Regions from separate parts of the Kribbella sp. NPDC020701 genome, predicted to be linked through region 2. Evidence: riboswitches for the same ligand, from Rfam matches in the RefSeq annotation. Region 2 holds a riboswitch; each other region holds the start of a gene.
What was found. Region 2 has a riboswitch for S-adenosylmethionine ahead of ACZ3HV_RS04935 (GNAT family N-acetyltransferase). Riboswitches for the same ligand answer to the same signal wherever they lie in the genome.
Positions count from the first base shown of each region.

Region 1: it holds a riboswitch for S-adenosylmethionine, as region 2 does, so the genes downstream of both, thrC (threonine synthase) here and ACZ3HV_RS04935 (GNAT family N-acetyltransferase) in region 2, are expected to answer to the same signal.
Region 3: it holds a riboswitch for S-adenosylmethionine, as region 2 does, so the genes downstream of both, ACZ3HV_RS01320 (aminotransferase class V-fold PLP-dependent enzyme) here and ACZ3HV_RS04935 (GNAT family N-acetyltransferase) in region 2, are expected to answer to the same signal.

Region 1 covers NZ_JBVHFT010000008.1:63,564-71,417, reverse strand. The annotation lists gene thrC (threonine synthase) at 1-1,193, opposite strand, end outside; SAM riboswitch class I at 1,207-1,347, opposite strand; gene ACZ3HV_RS20280 (hypothetical protein) at 1,413-1,535, opposite strand; gene ACZ3HV_RS20275 (cation:proton antiporter) at 1,549-2,796, opposite strand; gene ACZ3HV_RS20270 (DNA-3-methyladenine glycosylase family protein) at 2,819-3,766, opposite strand; gene ACZ3HV_RS20265 (Fic family protein) at 3,796-4,959, opposite strand; gene ACZ3HV_RS20260 (hypothetical protein) at 5,064-5,531, shown strand; gene otsB (trehalose-phosphatase) at 5,497-6,330, opposite strand; gene ACZ3HV_RS20250 (LytR C-terminal domain-containing protein) at 6,327-6,947, opposite strand; gene ACZ3HV_RS20245 (DUF3263 domain-containing protein) at 6,950-7,258, opposite strand; gene ACZ3HV_RS20240 (amidase) at 7,438-7,854, shown strand, end outside.
Region 2 covers NZ_JBVHFT010000002.1:296,889-304,742, reverse strand. The annotation lists gene ACZ3HV_RS04945 (BTAD domain-containing putative transcriptional regulator) at 1-1,044, opposite strand, end outside; gene ACZ3HV_RS04940 (dihydrofolate reductase family protein) at 1,106-1,660, opposite strand; gene ACZ3HV_RS04935 (GNAT family N-acetyltransferase) at 1,707-2,267, opposite strand; SAM riboswitch class IV at 2,280-2,394, opposite strand; gene ACZ3HV_RS04930 (NAD-dependent epimerase/dehydratase family protein) at 2,480-3,400, opposite strand; gene ACZ3HV_RS04925 (dihydrofolate reductase family protein) at 3,397-4,002, opposite strand; gene ACZ3HV_RS04920 (FAD-dependent monooxygenase) at 4,090-5,580, opposite strand; gene ACZ3HV_RS04915 (DHA2 family efflux MFS transporter permease subunit) at 5,565-7,001, opposite strand; gene ACZ3HV_RS04910 (TetR/AcrR family transcriptional regulator) at 7,104-7,742, shown strand; gene ACZ3HV_RS04905 (DinB family protein) at 7,758-7,854, opposite strand, start outside.
Region 3 covers NZ_JBVHFT010000001.1:287,764-295,617, forward strand. The annotation lists gene ACZ3HV_RS01300 (alkaline phosphatase D family protein) at 1-783, shown strand, start outside; gene ACZ3HV_RS01305 (alpha/beta fold hydrolase) at 855-1,682, opposite strand; gene ACZ3HV_RS01310 (TetR/AcrR family transcriptional regulator) at 1,737-2,282, shown strand; gene ACZ3HV_RS01315 (prolyl oligopeptidase family serine peptidase) at 2,544-4,601, shown strand; gene ACZ3HV_RS01320 (aminotransferase class V-fold PLP-dependent enzyme) at 4,612-5,976, opposite strand; SAM riboswitch class IV at 5,993-6,106, opposite strand; gene ACZ3HV_RS01325 (VOC family protein) at 6,203-6,571, shown strand; gene ACZ3HV_RS01330 (DinB family protein) at 6,612-7,142, shown strand; gene ACZ3HV_RS01335 (FtsK/SpoIIIE family DNA translocase) at 7,236-7,854, shown strand, end outside.

The DNA.
Region 1 (7,854 bases), on a different contig from region 2:
GCCACGGCGTCGAGCGTCTTCAGCCCGTCGCCGGAGTTGATGATCACCGTCTCGGCCTCGGGGTCGAGCTGCCCGGTCGCGATCAGCTTCTTCAGCGTCGCGACGGTCACCCCGCCCGCGGTCTCGGCGAAGACGCCCTCGGTCCGGGCGAGCAACTGGATCCCCTCGACGACTTCCTCGTCGCTGACGTCCTCGATCGCACCGCCGGTACGCCGGGCGACGTCGAGCACATACGGTCCGTCGGCCGGGTTGCCGATCGCCAGGGACTTCGCGATGGTGTCCGGCTTGACCGGCTTGACCACGTCGTGGCCGTCCCGGAAGGCCTGCGCCACGGGCGAGCAGCCGGTGGCCTGAGCGCCGTACACCTTGTAGTCGGTGGCGTCGACCAGGCCGAGCTTGCCGAGCTCGGTGAAGCCCTTGTCGATCTTGGTCAGCTGCGAGCCGGACGCGACCGGGATCACCACCTGCTGCGGGATTCGCCAGCCGAGCTGCTCGGCGATCTCGAAGGCCAGCGTCTTGGAGCCTTCGGAGTAGTACGGGCGGACGTTGACGTTGACGAACGCCCAGCCCTCCTCCTCGCCGGCGATCTCGGAGGCCAGCTTGTTCACGTCGTCGTAGTTGCCGTCGACGGCCACCAGAGTCCCGCCGTACACGGCGGTGGTGATGATCTTGGGTCGCTCCAGGTCCTTGGGGATGAAGACGACCGAGCGGATGCCGGCCCGGGCGGCGGCCGCGGCGACGGCGTTGGCCAGGTTGCCGGTGGAGGGGCAGGCGAAGACCTTCATGCCCAGCTCGCGGGTGGCGCTCAGGGCGGATGCGACCACGCGGTCCTTGAAGGAGTGGGTCGGGTTGCCCGAGTCGTCCTTCACCCAGAGCTTGCGCAGGCCCAGTTCACGGGCCAGGTTCTTGGCGTCGATGAGCCGGGTGTAGCCGGGCTCGGTGTTCGGGAAGCTGGCCACGTCCACCGGGACGGGCAGCAGTGGCTGGTAGCGCCAGATGTTCTTGGGACCGGCCTCGATCTGCTCCCGCGTGATGGTCGGGTAGTCGTACCCGACCTCGAGCGGACCGAAGCACTCCATACAGGCGTAGAACGGACCGAGCGGCGACTTCGCCCCACAGGCGCGACAGCTCAGGTGCGTACCGTTGCCGAAGGCACCTTCACGGATCGTGTGGGTGGCGGCGGTCAGGCTCATGAGTGAGGTTCCCCTCTCATCTTCCCCGGGACCGGATCTCGGCGCGGGACGGATTTGGCACCGGTCCGCCGCGAGGAACCCGGGAGCGGGACCTCAACGGGGAGGGTTGCCGGGACTTCAACGGGCCGTTTCCCTCAGTCCCTCTGGATGAGCTCCCCCGAGACTACCCAATCGGGTCCATATTGTGTCTTCCGTTCCCACCATCCGAGACGCGAGGTCTCAGCCCTGCCGGGCCCGGAAAGCCCGCCGGTACGCCGATGGCGAGGTCTGCAACTGCTTCGCGAAATGGTGCCGCAGCGTCACCGGAGTGGCGAACCCGGCCGCGAGCGCGATCTCCTCCACCGGCGCGTCGCGCTCAGGCAGCCCGATCCCGGCGTACGTCGAGCATCCGCATCAGCGGAGTCGCCGCGATCCCGTGGACGACGACGCTCAGGACGACGGTGAAGCCGACCGTCGCCCATAGCCAGGGCAGGTCGGTGCGGAAGTCGGCACCGGCGTACGCGAGGTAGAACACCGACCCGACGCCGCGGACGCCGAACACGGCGGTCACCCACCGCTCCGAGCGGCGCATCGGCGTACCGGCCAGCGCGACCCAGGCGATCAGCGGACGGATCACCAGCACCAGCAGGAGCCCGATTCCGATGCCGGTCAGCGTCAACGGCTTCAGCAACCCGGCCGTGATCGCGACGCCGAGCAGCAGCAGGATCCCCCAGGTGAGGATGTGTTCGAGCTGCTCGACGAAACCGTGCAGCTCCTCGTGGAAGTCGTGGCTGCGCTCGGCCGCCCGCAGCGCCAGGGCCGCGACGAAGACCGCGACGAAGCCGTAGCCATGCAGCACCTGGGCCAGGCCGTAGACGCCCAGTGTCATCGCGAGCGCCAGTACCGGTTCGCGGGAGTCCGCCAGCCGGAAGGCGCGGGACGGCGCGGAGAAGGCCATCTTGCCGAGCAGCCAGCCCGCCCCGGCACCGACCGCGACGCCGATCAGCGTCCGGCCGATCAGGTCCCAGGCGAGCCACTCGAGGGCCCAGCCCCCGACTGCGCCCTTGGTTGCGGCGAAGATGGCGGCGTAGACGAAAGGGAACGCCAGGCCGTCGTTCAGCCCGGCCTCCGAGGTGAGCGCGAAGCGGACCTCGTCGTCCTCCTCCGGCTCGGCGCCTTCGCCGGTCGTCGGGCCTTGCACCTGGACGTCGGAGGCGAGCACCGGGTCGGTCGGTACGAGGATGGCTCCCAGCAGGAGCGCGGTCGCGGGAGCCAGGCCGAGCCCCCAGCCGACGCCGGCTACCGCGGCGATGCAGGCGGGCATGGCGACGAACAGGAGACGCCAGGTCACGCTCCAGCGCCGCCAGCCGATCGGACGGTCGATCGCGAGCCCGACGCCCATCAACGCGACGAGGATGGTCAGCTCGGCCAGGTGCTCGGTGAGCTTGGGTTCGGCGAGCGGGGTGAGGTGCTGCCGGTTGACGGCGAGACCGAGGAGCAGGCCGGCGCCGAGGAAGCCGATCGGCGCGGAGACGGCGTACCGGCGCAAGAGGCGGGGCAGGACGGCACCGAGCAGCAATGCCAGGCCGGCCACCAGGTACAGCCCGTCCCCGTCGATCGTCATCGTGGTGGCCCGGTGCCCAGCGCTACCTCAAGCGATGCGTTGCGCCCGGGGTGTGCGTGGGCAGGGACTTGCGCGGGCCGTAGCGGGGGTGAGCGATTCCAGCCAGCTCCAGCAGCCGCTGCACCCGGAACCGATGACCGCGATACGGCTCGATCAGCTCGGCGCAGCCGTCGTCGTCCAGCTCCTCGCCGATCAGGGCGTACGACACGTTGCGCGACACGTGGTAGTCAGCGAACGAGAACGCGTCCGCGTCACCGTGAGCCCGCTGGCGGACCTCGGCGGCCGTCCACACCCCGACGCCGGGCAGCGATCGCAGCCGGCGTTCGATCTCGGCCGAGTCGGTGAGCTCCAGCGTCCGCTCGAGCGCCTTGGCCCGGGTCGCGGCCGTCACGACGACGCGCGACCGGCGGTTCTCCACGCCGGCCCGCAACCACTGCCAGGACGGGATCAGTCGCCACTCCTCCGGCGCGGGCGGCACCATCATCATCCGTCCGTCCGGACCGTTCGGGCCCGGCGCGGGTTCGCCGTACTCACGAAGTAGCAGCCGCCAGCCCCGGAACGCCTCCTTGCCCGTGACGACCTGCTCGATCCCCGCGGCCGCCATCGCCTCGAACACCGCCCGCGTCCGCGGCACCCGCAGATGCGGGAACCGGCGCGCCGCGTCCACCAACGCCGCGTGCTCCGGCAACGGCTCGAACCCGTCCCAGCTGTCCGCCTCCCCCAGCAACTCCGGCACCCCGTCCAGCGCCCACGACGCTCCCGGTCCCCAGGCCTCGGCCTCCACCTCCCCGGCGTACGGCGTCAGCCGCAGAAGCACCGGCCCGTCAGGCGTCCGCGTAGCCCGCCACACCGTCCGCCGCCCCGGGTCGAACACATACGCCGGATCCCCCGGCCCCTTCCGCAACCCTCCGATCACCGAATGCGGATCCACCACCCGCCCAACCCGCCAAACCCGCACCCGCGAACTCACCCCCCAAGTCTTACTCACCCCACGGACAACTACCGGATCGGTGTCGGCGCCGCCGCCAGCCGCTCTCGCATCCACGGGTATGGATCGATCAGCGGCTCGCGAGTGGAAAGTGCGCCCTGGACGAGTTCGGCAAGGCGATCACCCATCACGTAGTGCCGCCCCTTCGTCTCACCGACCGCTCGCAGCAACTCCAGTTCGGTGAGCCTCGCGAGGTCGCGGGTGGCCGTCCGTTCCTCGATCCCGGCCCGGCGTACGTAGGTCGAGCGGCGCATGCGGAAGCCGAGGGACGCGTCGAACAGTTCGTCGGCGACGCGCTCCGCCAGCCCGTACTCCGCGATCAGCTCGTCGAAGGCCAGCCACAGCTTGCCCGCTTCGCGATACCGCCTCCGCACCGTCTGGGCCTGGATATGGTGCGCGCGCAGGTTGAACTTGACCCAGAGCGCGGCTGATCGCCGCGGATGCCACCCGCCGGCGCCGGTCGCCGCCAGCACCCGGTAGTAGTCCTCGGTGTTGCTGCCCAGCCACTCCTCGATGCTCGAGAAGGCCGGCTCTCCGATGCCACTCCGGGACAGGACCAGTGTCTGCAGCGCTCTCGCCATCCGGCCGTTCCCATCGCGGAACGGGTGGATCATGACCAGGTTGAGGTGAGCCATCGCCGCGTGCACCAAGGGGTCCGCCGCGCCGTCGGCCGCCAGGCCGTCCATCAGCTCGGCGACCAGGCCCGGCACATCCTCCGCCGAGGGACCTTCGTATACGTTCTCCCCGGTTGCCTCGTCATGCACGTAGACGACACCCTGCCGGTAGCTGCCGGGGCTCTTCGCCAGGTCGTGACTGAGCATCATGAAATGCATGCCCCGGACAGCCGACGCATCCAGCCCGAAGTCCGCATCCTTCGCCATTGCGAGGACATAGCCGAGCGCCTGCCGGTATCCACGGATCTCGGCGAACGTGCGCTCATCGGCGCTCAGCGCCTCTTCGTCGTCCAGCGCGGCTACGGCGTCGTCGAGCTTGACGTCGTACCCCTCGATGCTGTTCGACCCCTGGATCGCGCGCGCCAACATGCTCCGCCGCAGGCCGCCGGCCCACCGCCGGGGAACCCGCAGTACGTCGGTGAGCTCGGACCGGAACGCGTGAATCTGCTCGAGGACCTGTCGATCCTCGAGATCCAGTTCCGGCGTGCTGAAGATCGTCATTGGCCCCCAATGTCCCGATGTCTCAATTCTTAGGACATCGTACGCCATGTCCTGATGTTTGCGACATCAAGACAAAGGGGCGCCATGAGCCGATACTGAGCCGCATGAGTGGGTGGCAGCGGGTGAAGGTGGTGGGGAACTTCCTGAATCTGTCGACCTTGGCGGGGTTGGGGGTCGGGGTGATCGGGCGGGCTCGGTTCAGTCGCGGGCCGCGGGGGTTGTTCTTTGCGAACGGGTACAAGCTGGGGTTCCCGGTGGCGGGGGCGTTCACGATCGGGAACGTCATCCTCAGCAAGCACGAGCGTTCGTACTTCGAGGACGAGGCGCTGGTGCGGCACGAGGAGCGGCACTCGTGGCAGTACTTCTGCCTGATCGGGTTGTTCATGCTCCCGCTGTACGTCGTCGGCGTGATCATCTCATTCCTGCTCACCGGCGATCCGGCGTCGCGGAACCCGTTCGAGCGGCTGGCCGGACTCAAGGACGGCGGCTACGTCGAGCGGCCGATCCAGCCGCTCGGCAAGACCGTGACGCAGGCGTTCAGCGTGCTGCGATCGCGTCCGAAAGGGCAGTGAGCACGGTCACCACACCGGCGGGGTCGTCGACGACAATATCGGCCGCCTCAATCAGTTCGGTGGCATTGGACGACCGCGTGGCCAGCAGTACGGCGCGCAGTCCGGTCTTGCGATGTTCTTCGACCGCCCGGAACGCAGCCAGGTCACCGAGGTCGTCACCGGCGTACAGGATCGACCTTGCGCCCGTGGACTCGAGCAGCCGGCGCAGTGCGACGCCCTTGTCGATCCCGGGCGGCCGGAGCTCGAGCACCAGGTTGCCCGGCTCCAGGCGCAGTTCGGTCGACTCGGCCAGCTCGGTCAGCGGCGTACGCAGTCTCTCGAACGCACCGACCGGATCCGGCAGCCGGCGCGTGTGCACCGCCAGCGAGCTCTCTTTGTCCTCCACGAAGGCATCCGGTACGCCGGCCGCGCGCAGGATCTCCGGCAACCGCGAGCGAGCCTCGGCGACACCGGACGGCACCGGGTCGCTGGACACGTTCCCGGTCGCGGCGTCCCACTGCTCCAGCCCGTAGTGCCCGAGTACGACGAGACTGCCCAGACCGGGATGACCGGTCACACCGGTGAGCTCCGTGGCCACGAGTGCCGGACGGCCGGTGACGATCGCCACCTGCTTCACCGAGCGGGCCAGCCGTGCCAGTGCGTCGAGGGCACCCTCGGCCGGGCGAGCACGGGCCGGGTCCTCGACCAGCGGCGACAGGACGCCGTCGAAGTCGGACGCGACCGCTGCTGTGGCCGGGTCGGCGACGATCGCTTCCCAGCCTTCGCGTCCGGCGTCGGTCTGGATGACCGGAGTGCTCATCCTGCGTAGTCCGAAGTCAGGATCACGGTGAGGCGATCCTTCTTCATGTTGTCCAGCGCGCCCTTGGTCCGGCCCACCCCGAGATCGCGGGCGAGCTGGTTGGCGGCGTCGAGCATGCCCGGCGGGTAGTAGACGGTGCTTTCGGCGATCTTGCCGTGCCAGTTGTCGGGGGAACCCGCCACGGTCCAGCCTGCCTGCCGCGCCCGGCCCGCGACCGAGTCGGCCAGGCCCTTGCGCGCGGTGTTGTTGTAGACCTCGACCGCGGGCCGCTCAGCCGCCGGGATCGTCGTCGACTGGGTCGACGGCGGTTGCGTCGGCTCGGAGCTGGGCTCGGTGGTCGGCTCGGTCGTCGGAGTGGACGACGGGGCCTCGGTCGGCGTGGTGGCCGGTTCGGTCGGCTTCGAGGACGGCTTGGGGATGCTGGCGGCGATCGTCGACGGCCCCGAGGACGGCTTCGCGCTCGGCTTCAGGGTGGTCGCGCCCGACGTCTCGTCGGCCTCGCTGTCGTGACCGCGAGTACCGAACAGCACCAGCAGGCCGGCCACGATCGCGACGACGGCGGCCACAGCGACGAGCGACGACAAGACTTGGCCTTGGTCGCCCTTCGGGCGGGACATGGTCAGACCTCGATACCCAAGCGGCGTGCGGAGCGGGCGCGCTGGCGGGCCGCGCGCAGCCGGCGCAGCCGCTTGACCAGCAGCGGGTCGTGAGCAAGCGCCTCGGGCCGGTCGATCAGCGCGTTCAGCACCTGGTAGTACCGGGTGGCCGACATCTGGAACTGGTCCCGGATCGCCTGCTCCTTGGCACCGGCGTACTTCCACCAGTGCCGCTCGAACGCGAGGATCGCCCCATCGCGCTCAGTGAGTCCGGCAACGGCCGGCGGCGCAGCTTCGGCGGGGCCGGGAGAGCTGGCGTTCGCGCTGTCCATCTGCTGGTGACTCCTGTGCGGTCGGTGATCGTCCGTCCGCGCCCCACTGTACGGCTGAACAACAACCATGTCATTCACCGGTCAGGCGACACGGAGCGTGTCGCCGGCGGACGGCCGGACCGGGGCAACTCTGGCAGGATCGACGGGTGAGCTCAACTCTTTCCGGCCGGGGTGGTGGGGTGGGGAAGGAATTCAAGGCAGCGGCGCTGGTGGAAGAGCTGCGGGCCAAGAGTCGTGAGGTGGACCCGCTGGTCAACGCCATCTGCACGCCGAACCCCGCCGCTCTCACTCAGGCCGCCCACCTCGACGCGGAGCGCGACGAAGGGCGGGTGCGTGGCCCGCTGCACGGCGTACCGGTCCTGGTCAAGGACAACATCGACACCGCCGACCTGCCGACCACCGCCGGTTCCCTGGCGCTGGCCGACCAGCCACCGCCACCGGAAGACGCCCCACTGGTACGGCGACTCCGCGAGGCGGGCTGCATCGTCCTGGGCAAGACCAACCTGAGCGAATGGGCCAACTTCCGCGGCTCGGCGTCCTCCTCCGGCTGGAGCGCGTACGGCGGCCTCACCCGGAACCCGTACGCGCTGAACCGC
Region 2 (7,854 bases):
AGCCAAGCGGGTGATCAGTGTGCGCAATGGGTCCGAGCCCGCTGCGGGATCCAGTCCCAATGCGGCCGCGACCGTGTCGGGGACGAGCCGCGGATCTGCCACCGGGACCAGGTCGGCGATCCAGATGCCATCGGCGTACGCATCGAGCAGCCGCCTCGCAGCCTCCTCCGCAAGTCGCGTCTTGCCCGCACCGCCGACCCCCGTGAGGGTGACCAACCGGCCCCGGTCCAGCAGGCGATGGAGGTCGGCGATCTCGCGCTCGCGTCCGACGAAGCTGGTCAGGGCGGGGGCGAGGTTGTGGCGGGGCCGGTTCGGGGGTGCCTCGCCTGTCAGAAGGTCGCGGTACACGCGTTGGGTCTCCGGGTCCGGATCGGTGCCGTACGTCGTACGCAGGTCGGTGCGGAGGCGTTCGTACTGGGCCAAGGCCTCCGACGATCGGCCCATCGCCGCATGACGCCGCATCAGGTCGCGGACGGCACGCTCGTGGAGCGGGTCGATGGCGAGGGCGCGTTGCAGGGCGTCGAGCGCCTCTACGTCGTTCTCCGTCGCCTCCGCCAGGTCCACGAGGAGGTCGCAGAAGGTCGCCCGGAGCTCGTCCCGCGGCCGGTCGGCCCAGTCCTCGAACCGGTCCTCGGGGAGCAGATCGCCGGCGTACGCAGCGACCGCGGCACGCAGGTCGGCGAGGTCACCGCTGGTCCGCCCGTGCGCGGCCAACTGCTCGAACGTCCGTACGTCGACCTCGACGAGACCGTCCGCGAGCAGCACCACGAAGTCGTCGCGCAACTCGAGCAAACCGTTGCTCGGCTCGTCGCCCGCAAGCGCTCGACGGGCGACGTGCAGCGCCTGGTGGAGATTGTTGACCGCGGACGTCGGAGCCCGATCGGGCCACAACGCCTCGAGCAGTACGTCGCGATGCAGCCGCTGATCCCGTGTCAGCGCGAGCAACTTGACCAGCGTCCGCGCCTTCCGCAGACGCCAGACATGGCCATCGACGGGTTGTCCCCCTCGATCGACCCCGAAACCTCCGAGCAGCCGGATCCGCACCAATCGCCCTCCCCCCGATGAGCGTAGACACAGATCCCTACGTCGCAACCACCTTCTCGGTTCAGCCTCTGCCCGTCGAGTAGACCAGCGCAACGGTTCCGGAGGGGTAGGACCGCGCGCTGTTCAACGTCAGCTTCCTGCGTTCGCCCACCTCCGAGAACATCGATCCGCCGCGACCGACGATCGCGGGGTTGAGCTTGAGCCAGTACTCGTCCACGAGATCTGCGGCGACGAGCGAGCGTACGGTCTGTACTCCTCCGAACACGACCAGGCTGCCGCCGGTGGACTCCTTCAACTGGCGAACCTGGTCCGCTCCGTCGCCGGCGGCCAGGGTCGAGTTCTCCCAGGCGCTGACGTCGAAGCTCTTGTCCGATGACAGGACGAACTTCGGCGTTGTGTTGAGCCACGCAGCCAGGTCGCCCTCGGCAGTCGTCCAGTAGGCGGCTGACGGTCCGAACGACTTGCGGCCCCAGATGATCGTGTCCGCAACGGACATCAGTTCGCCGGTCAGCTCGCTCGTCAGTTGCGGGTCATCGGCCATGAAGTCGAGGTCGTTGTCCGGTCCGGCCATGAATCCGTCGAGGGTCATGTCGCTGAAGACGATCAGTGGTCGCATGGTCTCCTCCTTGGGCTCTATCTCCCCAATCTCCCAGACGACGGTTTCAATCCGCTTTCAGCGATCCGGCCAACTGCGATGCCTCGGGCCAGGCCATCCATAGGCACTTCGGAGTGCCGTTGAGTCGAGTCGGATCTCCGCCAGGCGGTGGTACGGCGGCCGTTTCTACCGAACTGCCTCCCGCCGCCCGGTAGAAGTGCTGCGCGTCTGTGTTCTGCTGCAGCACCCACAGGTACATCGCGTTGCTCTTCGCCTCGCCGACGACCGCGTTTGCTGCGCGGGCCAGAAGCTGAGTGCCGATCCCGGTACGGCGTTGCCGATAGTCAACATGCAGATTGTCGACAAGGCTGCCCCACCGCGGATCCTTGTCGAACTCGACGTGGACGAAGCCCGCCAGTTGGTCGTCGTACTCGGCGAGGATGGTCGCGGACCTGGCCGGCGCCGCCAGCCGTCCCGACCAGACCGACCGACGATCGGCGTCGATGTCCCCATCGAGGAACGAGTCCGCATACGCGCCCCGGTAGTGCCGACGCCAGCTATCGGCGTGCAGGAACGCGACCTGGTCGGCGTCCTCCGCCCCGGCCGAACGGAACCGCAACGATGCCATGCCAAACCTCCCACTCGCGGCTTGCCCGGCACTCCTGCGCCGAGCCTGGTCCTCACCCGGGGCACCCCACCCACGAACGGAGGGTTGCCGGCCAGCAAGCCGGGGCTGAACGCTGACACTCATGACCAACGCCAAACCGTACCAGCGCCTCCTGAGGCCCCACCACCAACTACTGGTTCCTTCTCAAATCAACCGCGAACTGACTGACTCGGTCAGCGGGGGTTGTTGGTGCGCCAGGCGGCGTAGTCGGCGACTGACTTGGCGACGTCGAAGGTTGGCTCGAAGCCGGTGTCGTGGGTGAGCCGGGTGATGTCGAGGTACGGGTCTGCGCCGGGGCCGGCCTGGCGCCCGGGCAGGAGGTCGAGCTTCAGGCCGGGCGTGATCGCCTGCAGGGCTTCCGCGAACTCGCGGTTGGTGTACGGCCGGCCGCTGGACACGTTGTAGGTGTCGTGCCGCAACGTCTCCGCGGTCGTCAGGAGGGCGATCGCGCGCCCAGCGTCCGGCGCGTAACAGCAGTCGCCGCCGTCGTCGGCGTACAGCGGCTTCGGTTGCTCACCGCGGAGTACGGCGCTGATGTACGGCGGAATGTAGAAGAACGGTGATTCCGGATCGACGAGCGGTCCCCAGATGGTCCCGATTCGGAGTACGACCGGCTGGACACCACTGCCCTGGAGGCTGTGCGTGGTCAGCGGCTCCACGGCCTTCTTGAACGCGATGATCAGATGCGGCAACTGCGCGGTCGGCAGCGCGAGCTTTTCGTGCCAGGGGATCTCGGTCCGGCCGAGGTACGCGCCGAGGCTGCTCGCGACAGCGAACCTGCGGACTCCCCACGCGCGAGCGGCGTCCAACGCGTTGAGCAGGCCGGTCAAGTCCGTACGGAAGAAGTCGACCGGGTCCTCGCCGGGGATGCTGCCGGCGAGATGGACGATATTGCTGATGTCGTGACGATCGCCGAGGGCGAGGAAGGCTGCCCGGTCGGTGACGTCGAGGGATTCCACGGTGACCTGGCTGGCGAGGAACGACGGGACCTCGGTACGGCGGTACGTCGTGACGACGACCTCATGTCCGAGATCCAGGAGCGCGCGGGCGGTGTGGGCGCCGATCATGCCCAGGCCGCCCGTGACGAGGATCATCGGACCACCTCGTAATGGAGGTGCGTGACGCCGGGTGCCGGGATGGCCTCCACCAGCCGGAGCCGCACGTGCTTCGGGACCTCCTGGAAGAAGCTGCGACCGCCGCCGAGCAGGATCGGTACCTGATGCAGGATCACCTCGTCGACAAGGTCCGCCGCCAGGGCCGAGGTCAGTGCGCCGCCACCCATGACCGCGACATCCTTGTCCCCGGCAACCTCACGCGCCGCCGCGATCGCGTCCTCGATCCCTGTGGTGACGAGCGTCTGCTGCTCGCTGATCTCGGGCGCTGGCCGGTGGCTGAGCACGAAGAGCGGTGCCGTCGGATGCGGCCCATCGCCTCCCCAGTGGCTCGAGTGCTCGTACGTCGTACGCCCGGAGACCGTCGCCCCCACCCGCGCCGCGATGATGTCGAAGAACCTGGCGCTCGGCTCACTCAACTTGAACCCGCCGAACAGCTCGCTCGGCGTGTCCCCGTCGAAGTACCAGTCGAAGAGCATCCCCGCATCACCAAGCCCACGCCCGAACTCCGCAACCCCATCGGGAGTCCGCCCACTGATATACCCATCAACCGAAACAGCGTGCGCACTGAACACCTTGCTCATATCACTCCTCCGCTAGACCATCACAGTCCGAACCTACGAGCGGCCCCCCACCAAGTCTTGAACGAATCCAGCAGATCCACTTTGGCGTCAGGCGGGGGCGCCTAGCCAAGTGGTGAGGGCTGTTTGGAGTTGCAGCTCGTTTGGCGGTTCGCCGGGGGTGGTGGCCCAGGCTATTGCGCCGTCGGGGCGGATTAGGAGGGCGGATAGGCGGTTGTCGTCTATGGAGTTGACCTCGACGATTTCCAGGCGATCGCGCCGGCCGGCGGCCGCTTTGAGGGTGGGGGTGTGGGGTGGGGTGAGCAGTACGGCGCGGCCCGAGCGGGTGAACTGGTTGAGGCGGGCGGAAGTGGTCGCGGTGGTGAAGGTTAGGTCGGGGCAGTGGTGGCCGATTAGTTGGTGGTCGTCGGGTTTGGTGTACGGGAAGGTGTAGCGGAGTGCGAGGCCTCCGAGGAGGCGTCCGAAGTACTGATTGACTTCGCGGATGTCCATGAGTTCGGAGACGAGGTCGCGCAGTGCGTCAGTGTGGGGACCAGGGCGCATCAGGGCCGACTGTGCGCGGGTGTTGGCCAGTACGGCGGCGCCGGCGGGGTGCCGCTCGTCGGTGTAGCTGTCGAGGAGCCCCTCAGGAGCCACGCCTCGTACTTGCGCCGCCAGCTTCCACCCCAGGTTGACAGCGTCGACCAGGCCGAGGTTGAGACCTTGTCCGCCGTTGGGCGAATGCACGTGGGCCGCATCTCCTGCGAGGAGGATCCGGCCGAGTCTGTACGTGCTCGCCTGACGAGCGTTGTCGGTGAAGCGGAGTCCGTCGCTGACCTCGGTGATGTCCACGTCCACGCCGGCGACCCGCCGTACGCTCGCCTGCAGTTCCTCGGGCGTGACCGCACCCCGCGGTACGTCGGGACCCTCGACGAAATCGAACGTACCCAGCACGCCCGGGCCGTGGATCAACATCCCGCCTTCGAGCCGGCCGGACGGAGGGAGCTTGTCCGGATCGGCGATCTCGACCTGGGCTTGACGCGCGGTCATGATCGGCAGGGTGCCCGGGAAGTCGAATCCGGCCAGCCTGCGGATCGCGCTGTGGCCGCCGTCGCAACCCACGACGTACGCCGCCTCGAGCCGTCGCTCGCCGTCAGGTGTGGTGACTGTGACCGAGACGCCCTCGGCATGCTGGACGAGGTCGGTCACCGTGTACTCGCGCCGTACGTCGATGCCGAGGGCAACAACGTGGTCGGCCAGGATCCGCTCCAGGTCCGGTTGCCAGATCAGCCGCCCGGTGCGATCGGGCTCCTCCTGCAGATCAGGATCGATCTTGTGGATCCACGCGAAATGGTTCTTCGCGCTGCCATGATCTCGCTTCTTCTCGTCCTGCCGCTCGGGCTGGCAGGCCTCGAGCGCCGGGCCGAGTCCACGGCGCTGGAGCGCCTCGAAGGCCAGCGGACCGACGCCGCGTGACTTGCGCTGGGGAGCGGGCTCGGCCAGCCGCTCCAGCACGAGGGGCTGGACTCCGGCGAGCTGAAGCTCGATCGCGAGCGTCAACCCCACCGGGCCGGCCCCGACCACGATCACTTCGTAGGACATGGGATCTCCTTGTTCTTGGCGGGAAACGCCAGTGCGGGGAAAAGTGGAAGGACCGACAGCCCAAGCGCCCACGCGAAGGTGACGCCGTACGCCGCGGCCGGATTGCCTGTGTGTTGGGCCAGTTGGCCCTGGAGGATGAGCACAAGTACTGCCATGCCGATCGAGCCGCCGACGCGGTTCATCACGTTCAAGGCACTCGCGGCACGGGGAACCTGGTGCCGCTCGACACTGCCGAACGCCGTCGCCATCCCCGGAGCCATCGTCGCGCCGATCCCGGCACCGCGGACGGCCAACGCGAGGAGCATGATCCAGTTGGCGAGGCCGGAGCCGAGGAAGATCAGCGGTACGGTGCCGATCAGGCTGAGCATGATGCCGACGAAGATCACCCCACGAGGACCGATGCGATTCGTGAGACGGCCGGCGACGTACGAGATGGCCGCAGCGCCAAGCGCCTGCGGTGCGAGTGAGAATCCGGCCTCGATGGCACCCCTGTGCTCAACCTGCTGAAAGTAGAGCGGGAGGACGAGCATCGAGCCGTACAGCGTGGCGCCCAGAAGGAATGAATTCGTCGTGGCAGCGGTGAAACCGCGACGGGCGAACAGGCGCAGGTCGATCAGCGGCGGCTTCCTCGTGACAACCGCGTGCACGCAGTAAGCGCTGAGCAGTACGACGCTGCCGATCAGCGGGACGATCGCACGGACAGAGCCGGCGCCGTGATCGCCAACAGCGGACAAGCCGAAGATCAGCGCAGCCAGACCCGGTGACAGCAGGCCCAGCCCAAGCCAGTCGAGCTGCTCGCGACCTGCTGCGGGCCGGTCCTCAGGGATCACTCGCACTGCCATCAGCAGCGCGAGCACCCCGACCGGCACGTTCACGAAGAACATCCAGCGCCAGTCCAGGTCCTGCACGATCACTCCGCCGATGACCGGACCCACGACTGGTGCGAACAACACCGGGATGACCAGTACGCCGACGATCCGGCCGAGCTGATCAGGTCCGGCCGCCTGTGCCAGGATCCCTTGTCCGACCGGCTGCATCACTCCGCCACCGATGCCCTGGGTGACCCGGAACGCAATCAACGCGGGCACCGACCAGGCGAAGCCGCACAGGATCGATCCGGCCACGAACAGCGCAACCGACGCGATCCACACTCGCCGGCCACCGAACCGATCAGCCAGCCATCCGGAGAGCGGGATGACGATCGAGATCGCCAGCAGATAGCCCGTGGACACCCACTGCAGCGTGGACAACGGTCCACCCAGATCGCTCGCGATCGAGTCGATGCCGACACTCACGATCGTCGCGTCCAGCCCGGCCAGTACCGCGGCGAGGCTGAGTACGCCGCCCAACCGCAGCAGCATCGGGTCGAGCGGAACCAGCCCGCCTCGCCTCCCAGCCCGTTGACCGGTCTCCACTGGCATGCCGCACCTCCGTCTCTCTAGGTTCGGCAAAACCATATGCTCGACCTAATTTTATGTCAAACCTATCTATGGGTCGGACATAATTGAGCTAGGCTGCGACGTATGAGTGAGCGTGGGTCCGGACTGCGGGAGCGGAAGAAACAGCTGGCCCGGCAGCAGATCTCGGACGTGGCGACAGCGCTGTTCCTCGAGCGTGGCTTCGACGAGGTGACGATCGCCGAGGTCGCGGAGGCGGCCGGCGTCGCCAAGATGACGGTCACCAACTACTTCCCGCGCAAGGAGGATCTGGTCTTCGACCAGCACGTCGAGCTCGCCTCGCACGCCGCACAAGCGATCGCCGGCCGCGCGAGCGGGGAATCGGCTCTAGCCGCGCTACACCGTGCGTACTTCGAGGCACTCAGACGTCAGGACGCATCGGTCGGGCTGGCCAGTGAGGGGTTCGTCAAGATGATCACCGGCAGTCCCGCTCTGCTCGCCCGGCTACGCGAGATCGACGAACAGCGCGAAGTGGCCATCGCTGACACGCTCGCCGCAGAGACCGGCACAGAGACGGGCGCAGACATCACCTTGGCGGTCGCCGCAGCCCAGCTCGCCGCGGTTCATCGCGTCCTCTTCCGGCAAGCGTTTCGCATGACGCTCGAAGGCAAGACGCGTGCCGAAACGACGGACGAGCTCGCCGACCTGGCGCGCCAGGCCTTCGAACAGCTCGAACCTTCCCTCGGCGGCTATGCGATCCGCTGATCCGACAGCATGTGCTCAGGCGTCGGGCTTTGCCTCGATCGTGTCGAGATCGCGTACGGCGTACCGGTGGTGCTCCCACTCCTCCTCGAGAATCACGTGCAGGCAGGAGAGA
Region 3 (7,854 bases), on a different contig from region 2:
AACAACTGGTACCCGGGCGAGATCCTCACCGACGACCGCTACACCGAGAAGCGCGTCGACGTCCTCGCCGGCCGGGCGAAGCAAGCCTTCCTCGAGTACCTCCCGATGGAGCACATCGCCGGACGCAACCGGATCTATCGCAAGGTGAGCTACGGTCCGCTGCTCGACGTCTTCTGCCTGGACATGCGGACCTACCGTGGCGCCAACCCGACGCCCGACACGGTCGGCCCGGTCGCGATGCTCGGCGCCGAGCAGGCCGAGTGGCTAGTGCGTGAGGTGGCCGCGTCGAAGGCGACCTGGAAGGTGATCGCCAGCGACATGCCGCTCGGCCTGCTGGTGCCCGACGGCTCGCTGATCGAGGCCGTCGGCAACGGAGTCCCCGGTGCGCCGGGCGGTCGCGAGCACGAGATCGCCTGGGTGCTGAGCCAGTTCAAGAAGCGCAAGGTCCGCAACGCGATCTGGCTGACCGCCGACGTGCACTACTGCGCCGCGCACCACTACGACCCGTCCCGTGCGGCGTTCACCGACTTCGACCCGTTCTGGGAGATCGTGGCCGGCCCGATCAACGCCGGTACGTTCGGGCCGAACGCGCTCGACAGCACCTTCGGGCCGGAGGTCGTGTTCTCCAAGGTGGCGGACTTCCCGAGCCAGTCGCCCGCGGGCGGCAACCAGTTCTTCGGTCACACCAGCATCGACCCGCGGACCGGTGTGTTCACGGTCTCGCTGCGCAACCTGTTCGGCACGGTCCTGTGGACGAAGGACATCAACCCGGCCCACCACTGAGGGCCCGTCGTACTCACCTGGCTCCGGCGCCTGTGCGGGATGCCGCCCACCGGAGCCGGTGAGTACGACGCTCAGCTCTGGAAGAACTCGAGGGCGTGCTGAACGACCGCGTCCGGCCGGTCGTCGACGAGGAAGTGTGACGCGCCGGCGATCTCGAAGGCGTTGTCGAAGTCAGCCTTCACCACGTGGTCGTCCGCGCCGATCAGGACCCGCGTCGGCATGGTCAGCTTCTGGTCCCGGTACTTGCCGCGCATCGCGCGCAGTCCCGCGGGCTGGATGAACTTGCGGTACAACGCCGACCCGGCGCGCGCCCTCACCGGATCACGCAACTGGCCGGCGAAGAGCTCGATCACGTCCTCCGGCATCGACGTCGAGTTAGCCCGCACCATGTGCCGCGGCAGGCGTCCGCTCCGTAGCGCCCACGGGCCTAGACCAGGCCAGGGCAGGATCAGGTTGAACCATCCGTAGCGCATCACCCGCAGCGCGAACCCACGATCGAGTTCGGCATCGAGCGACGGAACGGACATGGCCAGGTGATCGCGGATGCGGTCCGGATGCTCCAGGCACAGCAGGAAGCCGAGGCTCGACGACCAGTCGTGCGTCATCAGATGCACCTGATCGACCTCGAGGTGGTCCAGCAGCGCGAGTACGTCGGCCTGCAGCTGGCTGCTCGTGTAGCCGTCGGGCGGTGCGTCGGTCCAGCCGGCGCCGCGCAGATCCGGGCAGATCACACGGTAGCGCTCGGCGACCGCGGGGATGACGTCTCGCCACTCCCACCAGTGCTGGGGAAAACCGTGGAGCATCAGGACAGCGTCGCCGCTGCCGGCCTCGGTCACGTGCATCCGCAGTCCCGGCAGATCGACGTAGTGGTGAGTCACCCCATCGAGCGTTGGCAGCATGTATTTGACGGTACTACGAACGTAGTGCCGTGTCACTACGTTTATAGTAGCCGCATGACGTCGACTCGTGTTCGAGCTCTGGACGCCGCGATCGAACTGCTGGGGACCGAGGGCTTGCGGGCGCTCACCCATGCCCGTGTCGACGAGCGGGCCGGCCTGCCGAAGGGCTCGACCTCCAACCACTTCCGCACCCGGCGGGCGCTGCTGACCGGCGTCGTCGACTGGCTGGCCGAGGGGGACGCGCAGGTCGTCGGTTCCGCCTTCACCCCGGCGACGGCCGACGAGTTCGTCGATGCGATGTGCGGACTGTTCGACTACATCACCCGGGTCAATCGGGTGCGGACGACCGCGCGGCTGATCCTGTTCCTGGAGGGCAGTCACGATCCCGCCGTGCGGGAGGCGCTGTCCCGCGGTCGCGAGGTCCTGGAGACCATGACCACCGCGGCCTTGGCCGAGCTCGGGTCGCCACATCCCCGCCAGGCCGCTCGCGCGATCGCGGCAGCGTCCGAAGGGCTGATCCTGCATCGCATCGCCCGCCACGACGACGTCGACCCGCGTCCGACGTACGAGCTTCTGCTGAAAACCGCTCTGGCCGACTAGGTCCGCCGGTTAGGTTTGACCGCATGACTGTATCGATGCCACGCCTCCGGCGCGGCGGCTCATGGGGCTTTGGCTCCCGGCCTTCCCTCGTCGCTCCAGTCGCTTCGCTCCCTTCACTCCTCAGTCCAGGCCGGGAGGCCCCATGACTGTATCGATGCCACGCCTCCGGCGCGGCGGGTCATGGGGCCTTGGCTCCCGGCCTTCCCTCGTCGCTCCAGTCGCTTCGCTCCCTGCGCTCCTCATTCCAGACCGGGAGGCCCCATGACCTATCCGGAGAGCCGCCGCGACGATGTGGTCGAGACGTTGCATGGGCACCAGATCGCCGATCCGTACCGCTGGCTGGAAGACCCTGACGCGCCCGATACCCAGGACTGGGTGCGGCGGCAGAACGAGTTCACTCAGGCCGAGCTCTCGGGCTATCCGGAGCGGCAGTGGTTCCAGACCACCATGTCCGCGATCCTCGCGCGTCCACGCGCCGGAGTCCCGACCAAGAAGTCCGGGTGGTACCTGGTCGGCCGCAACGACGGCACACAGGCACAGGACGTCGTGTACGTCGGGGAGTCCCTCGACGAACTGCTGACCGGCGGCCGAGTGCTCATCGACCCGAACACGCTGTCCGCGGACGGCACTGACTCGTTGGGCTCGTTCACAGTGAGTCCAGACGGCAAGTACTTCGCGTACGGCGTCAACGAGAGCGGTAGCGACTGGACGACGTTCCGGCTGCTCGACATCGCCACCGGGACGCCCGTGGACGACGTGGTGACGGAAGCGAAGTTCTCCGAAGCCACGTGGCTCCCAGACAGTTCGGCGTACCTCTATCTGCACTACCCGGCCAGTGGTCGCAGTGAGGGCACCGAGACGAAGACGCTGACCGGTGGACGGCTGATGCTGCACAAGGTCGGCACACCGCAGTCCGAGGACGCGCTCGTGCTCAGCTTCCCGGACCAGGACCGCTACTTCATCACTCCGGAGGTCTCGGAGGACGATCGCTACCTGATCGTCCACATCAACGAGGGCACTGACCCTGGCAGTCGGCTCTGGGTCTTCCCGATCACCTCCGACGGAATCGGCGAGCCAGTGAAGGTGGTGGACACCTTTGCGGACGAGATCGCGTTCGTACGGATGTCCGGCGACCAGCTGATACTGCGTACCGACCGCGATGCGTCCCGTGGTCGCGTGGTGCTCGCGTCGTTGGATGGCTCGTTCGTCGACCTGATCGCCGAGGGTGAGGCGACACTCCAGGCCGTCCGCGGTACGGCTGCCGGACTGGCCACGCTGACGCTGGTCGACGCGCAGCCAGTGCTGACGCTGTACGCGCTCGACGGCTCGGATGCACGGGTCATCGACGTACCGGGCGGGGGAGTGGTGGAGTTCCATGCCAGCCCCGAGTACGACGAGCTCTTCGTCGGGTTGTCGACCACGACCGACCCCACGGTGTCGTACGTCGTCTCGACCGATGCCGGCGTGGTCGGTGCGCTGCCGGAGCTGGTCCGTGGTTCAGGTGGATTCACCTCGCCATCGGTCACCGTGACCCGGCGCGTCGAGCCCGGCCGCGAGGTCCCGTACTTCCTGATCACCCGCTCCGACCTGGACTTCTCGCAGCCACGACCGACCCTGCTCTACGGGTACGGCGGCTTCCGCATCCCGATCCTGGCCGACTACAAGCCCGGCTGGCCGGCCTGGCTCGAGGCCGGTGGCGTGCTGGTGATCGCGAACCTGCGCGGCGGTGGTGAGTACGGCAGCACCTGGCACGACGCGGGCCGGCTCAAGAACAAGCAGAACGTGTTCGACGACTTCATCGCCGTCGCCGAGCATCTGCGGGACACCGGCGTCACCACGTCCGCGCAGCTCGCCATTCACGGTCGCAGCAATGGCGGTCTGCTCGTCGGTGCGGCCATGACTCAGCGTCCGGACCTGTTCGGAGTCGCACTGCCCGGTGTGGGTGTCATGGACATGTTGCGGTTCCACCTGTTCACCGTGGGCGCCGCGTGGGCCTCTGACTTCGGTCATCCGGACGATTCGGAGCAGTTCGAGGACCTGCTGGCGTACTCACCGCTGCATCGGTTGCGCGACGGCACGTCGTACCCGGCGACCCTCGTGGTCACCGGTGACCACGATGACCGGGTCGTGCCGTTGCACAGTCACAAGTTCATCGCCGAGCTGCAACATGCCCAATCCTCGTCCGCACCTGTCTTGACCCGAGTAGAGGTCAACACCGGTCACGGCTTCGGCAAACCCGCCGCGATGGTCGCGTCGGAATGGGCCGACCTACTGGCGTTCGCTGCTCACCATGTAGGCCTCGTACCTCCTGAGCAGTAGGAGGCCGGCGTTACCAGATGCGGGGAGCGTGCAGGTCCCGCGGGTCGTCGGTGGGCTGACAGCCGTTGTCGGTGTCCTCGTACTCCGACCGCGGTCCACCGGCGGCCAGCGTTCGTACGGCGTTGACGAGGCGGTCCACGTGCTCACGTGTCGTACCGAGGCCGAGGCTCGCGCGGACCGCCGTACCGTGCTCGGGGGAGTCGGCGAGTAGGTGACCGACGAGGGGGTGTGCGCAGAACTTTCCGTCGCGCACACCGATGCCGTACTCGGCGCTCAGCGCCGCGGACACGAGCGTGGAGCTCACACCGGCAACGGTGAAACAGACGGTGCCGACCCGGTCCGCGTCCTCGCCGAAGATCGAGTACGTCGTGACGCCCGGGACCTGAGCGAGTCCGGTCCGGAGTCGGGCGAGCAGGCTGCGCTCGTGCTGCTCGATCGCGTCGCGGTGCTTGCTGATCGCGGCACATGCCGAGGCGAGGGCGATCGCGCCGATGACGTTGGGGGAGCCGCCTTCGTGGCGCGACGGGCCGGTCGTCCAGACCACGGTGTCGTTGGTGACCGCAGTCGTCGCGCCCCCGCCGTACAGGTACGGGTCGGCGGCGTCGAGCCAGTCGGCGCGGCCGATCAGCGCACCGGCGCCGTAGGGCGCGTAGAGCTTGTGGCCGGACAGTGCGACCCAGTCGACGTCCAATGCGGCGATGTCGACCGGTCGGTGCGGCGCGAGCTGCGCGGCGTCGAGGCAGACCCGCGCACCGTGCGCCTTGGCGACAGCGGCGATCTCCGCGATCGGGAAGATCTCACCGGTCACGTTGGAGGCGCCGGTCACGACGACCAGCCGCGGACCCTCCGGAGCGTTGCGCAGTGCGTCGGCCACGTTGGTGAGGGCCTCGCTGGGCGAGCTGGGCGCGTTGAGACGGACAGTCCGCTCAGCCGGCCACGGCAGCAGGGCGGCGTGGTGCTCGGACTCGAACACGATCACCGTCGCGTCCGCCGGTACAGCGTGGGCGAGCAGGTTGAGCGCGTCGGTGGTCTGCCGGGTGAAGATCACCTGGTCGTCGTCACGGGCACCGACGAACGCTTGCACCTCGGCGCGAGCACGCTCGTACCACTGGGTGGTGATGCGGGAGGCGTACCCGTTGCCGCGGTGCACGGACGCGTACGACGGCAGTGCGGCCTCGACGCTGGCCCGGACCGACTCCAGACACGGCGCACTGGCTCCGTGGTCGAAGTTCGCGTAGTCGGTGACCCGGCCGTCGGCGAGTGGGACCAGCAGGTCCGAACCGACCGTGGCGGGGATGCTGCCGGTGACGAGCCGGGCGACGGTCGGCCGCGTGGTCGTCGTAGAGGCCGGCTCGAGGATGGAGAGGATCGACATGGTGCTGCTCCCGGGAAGTCCGCGCTTGCCGAGCGGGGTATCCGCACGGCCTGGTCTTCACCCGGGGCACCCCACCGCGGAGGAGGGTTGCCGGCCAGCAAGCCGGGGCTTCACGCTGACACTCATGACCTGCCGAGAACGGTAACGAACAGGCCACAGCGGGCGCCAGTGGCAATCTCATATTCCGGGATTGCCGAACACATCTTGAGACGCGCAGACTGTTGCCATGATCGGACGGCTGCACCACCTCGCGATCGACTGCCCGGAACCGCTGGAGCTGGCGCGCTTCTACTCGGCCCTGCTCGGCAAGCCCATCACCTACCAGAGCGACGACTGGGTCGTGGTCGCCGACAACGACCACACGTCAGGTCTCGCCTTCCAGCGCGCCCTCGGCCATCAGCGCCCGCAATGGCCGGACCCTACGCGTCCTCAGCAGATGCACCTCGACGTCATGGTCGACGACCTCGACGCGGCCGGGTCCGCGGTGCTGGCCCTCGGGGCCCGCAAGCTCGCCGCCACGGTGTACGAGGATCCGGCCGGTCATCCGTTCTGTCTGATCCCGCGACCCGGCTGGGCGCCGCCGGTCAATCCGTGATCGATTCGCTCTGCACGGCATGGGCGTGTTGGATGGCGGCATGACGGTGGAGAAGGCGTGGACGGCGCCGGCGGTCGAGCGGCCGGACGGCTCGCTGACCGCGCCCGAGGCCGAGCTGCTGCAGGGCTATCTGGATTTCTATCGGACCACGCTGCTGTACAAGTGCGCGGGTCTGACGGCCGAGCAGCTGGCCGAGCGGCCGTCGCCGCCGTCGAATCTGTCCCTGCTCGGACTGATCCGGCATCTGACCAAGGTCGAGCGGATCTGGTTCCGGATCCACTTCGCGTCCGGGGAGCCGGCCGAGGCGCTCTACGCGCCGGCGTTGGGGAAGGACGCCGATTTCGAGCTCATCGATCCGGCTGAGGCACAGGCGGCGTACGAAGGACTGATCGCCGAGTGGAAGCTGTCGGACGAGGCTGCGGCCGGACGGTCGCTGGACGAGCGCTTCACCTTCAGCGGGACCGAGTCGACGCTCCGGACGATCTACATTCATATGATCGGCGAGTACGGCCGCCACTGCGGCCACGCCGACCTCTTGCGAGAACAACTCGACGGCACCACTGGCGCCTGAGGCGGCGCTCGGCGCTGTGACGTTATGTATGGGGCAGCGTGATCGGCGTGTGACACGTGGGACTCGAGAGGTAATCGGGGTAGCCTGCTAGATATGGCGACCCGCACGTCTTCCCCGGCGCGGGCGCAGAAGTCGGCAGCCAAACGGCCGAGTACGGCTCGTTCGGCTGCTGGTGGACGCTCCCGTTCGTCAGGCGCCCAGAAGCGTGGGCAGAGCGCGAAACGCGGTGGTTCGACCGCCGCGCGGACCAGCACGCCCAAAAACAGCGGACCGGGCCCGTTCGCGGCCGCCATGATCGCTCTCGGTCGCGGTGTGGTGAAGGTCTGGATCGGCATCGCGCACGTGCTCGGACGGATGGTCCGCGGCATCGGCCACGGTGCCCGCGACCTCGACCCCGAGCACCGCCGCGACGGCGCCGGCCTGTTCCTGATCGGCCTGGCGGTTGTCGTGGCCGCCGCCATCTGGTGGGACCTCCCGGGCGCGGTCGGCAAGGGCATCCGGACCGTCGTCGGCGGCAGCGTCGGCATGCTCGGCTGGGCTGTCCCGCTGATGCTCCTCTTCATTGCAATGCGCACGCTGCGTCACCCGGACCGCAACGGCCCGGCCGGACGTCAGGTGATCGGCTGGACCGCCGTCGCCCTCGGCGTACTCGGCCTGGTCCACATCGCCAACGGTCTGCCCCGTCCGAGCAACCCGGCCGACGGACCGCTGC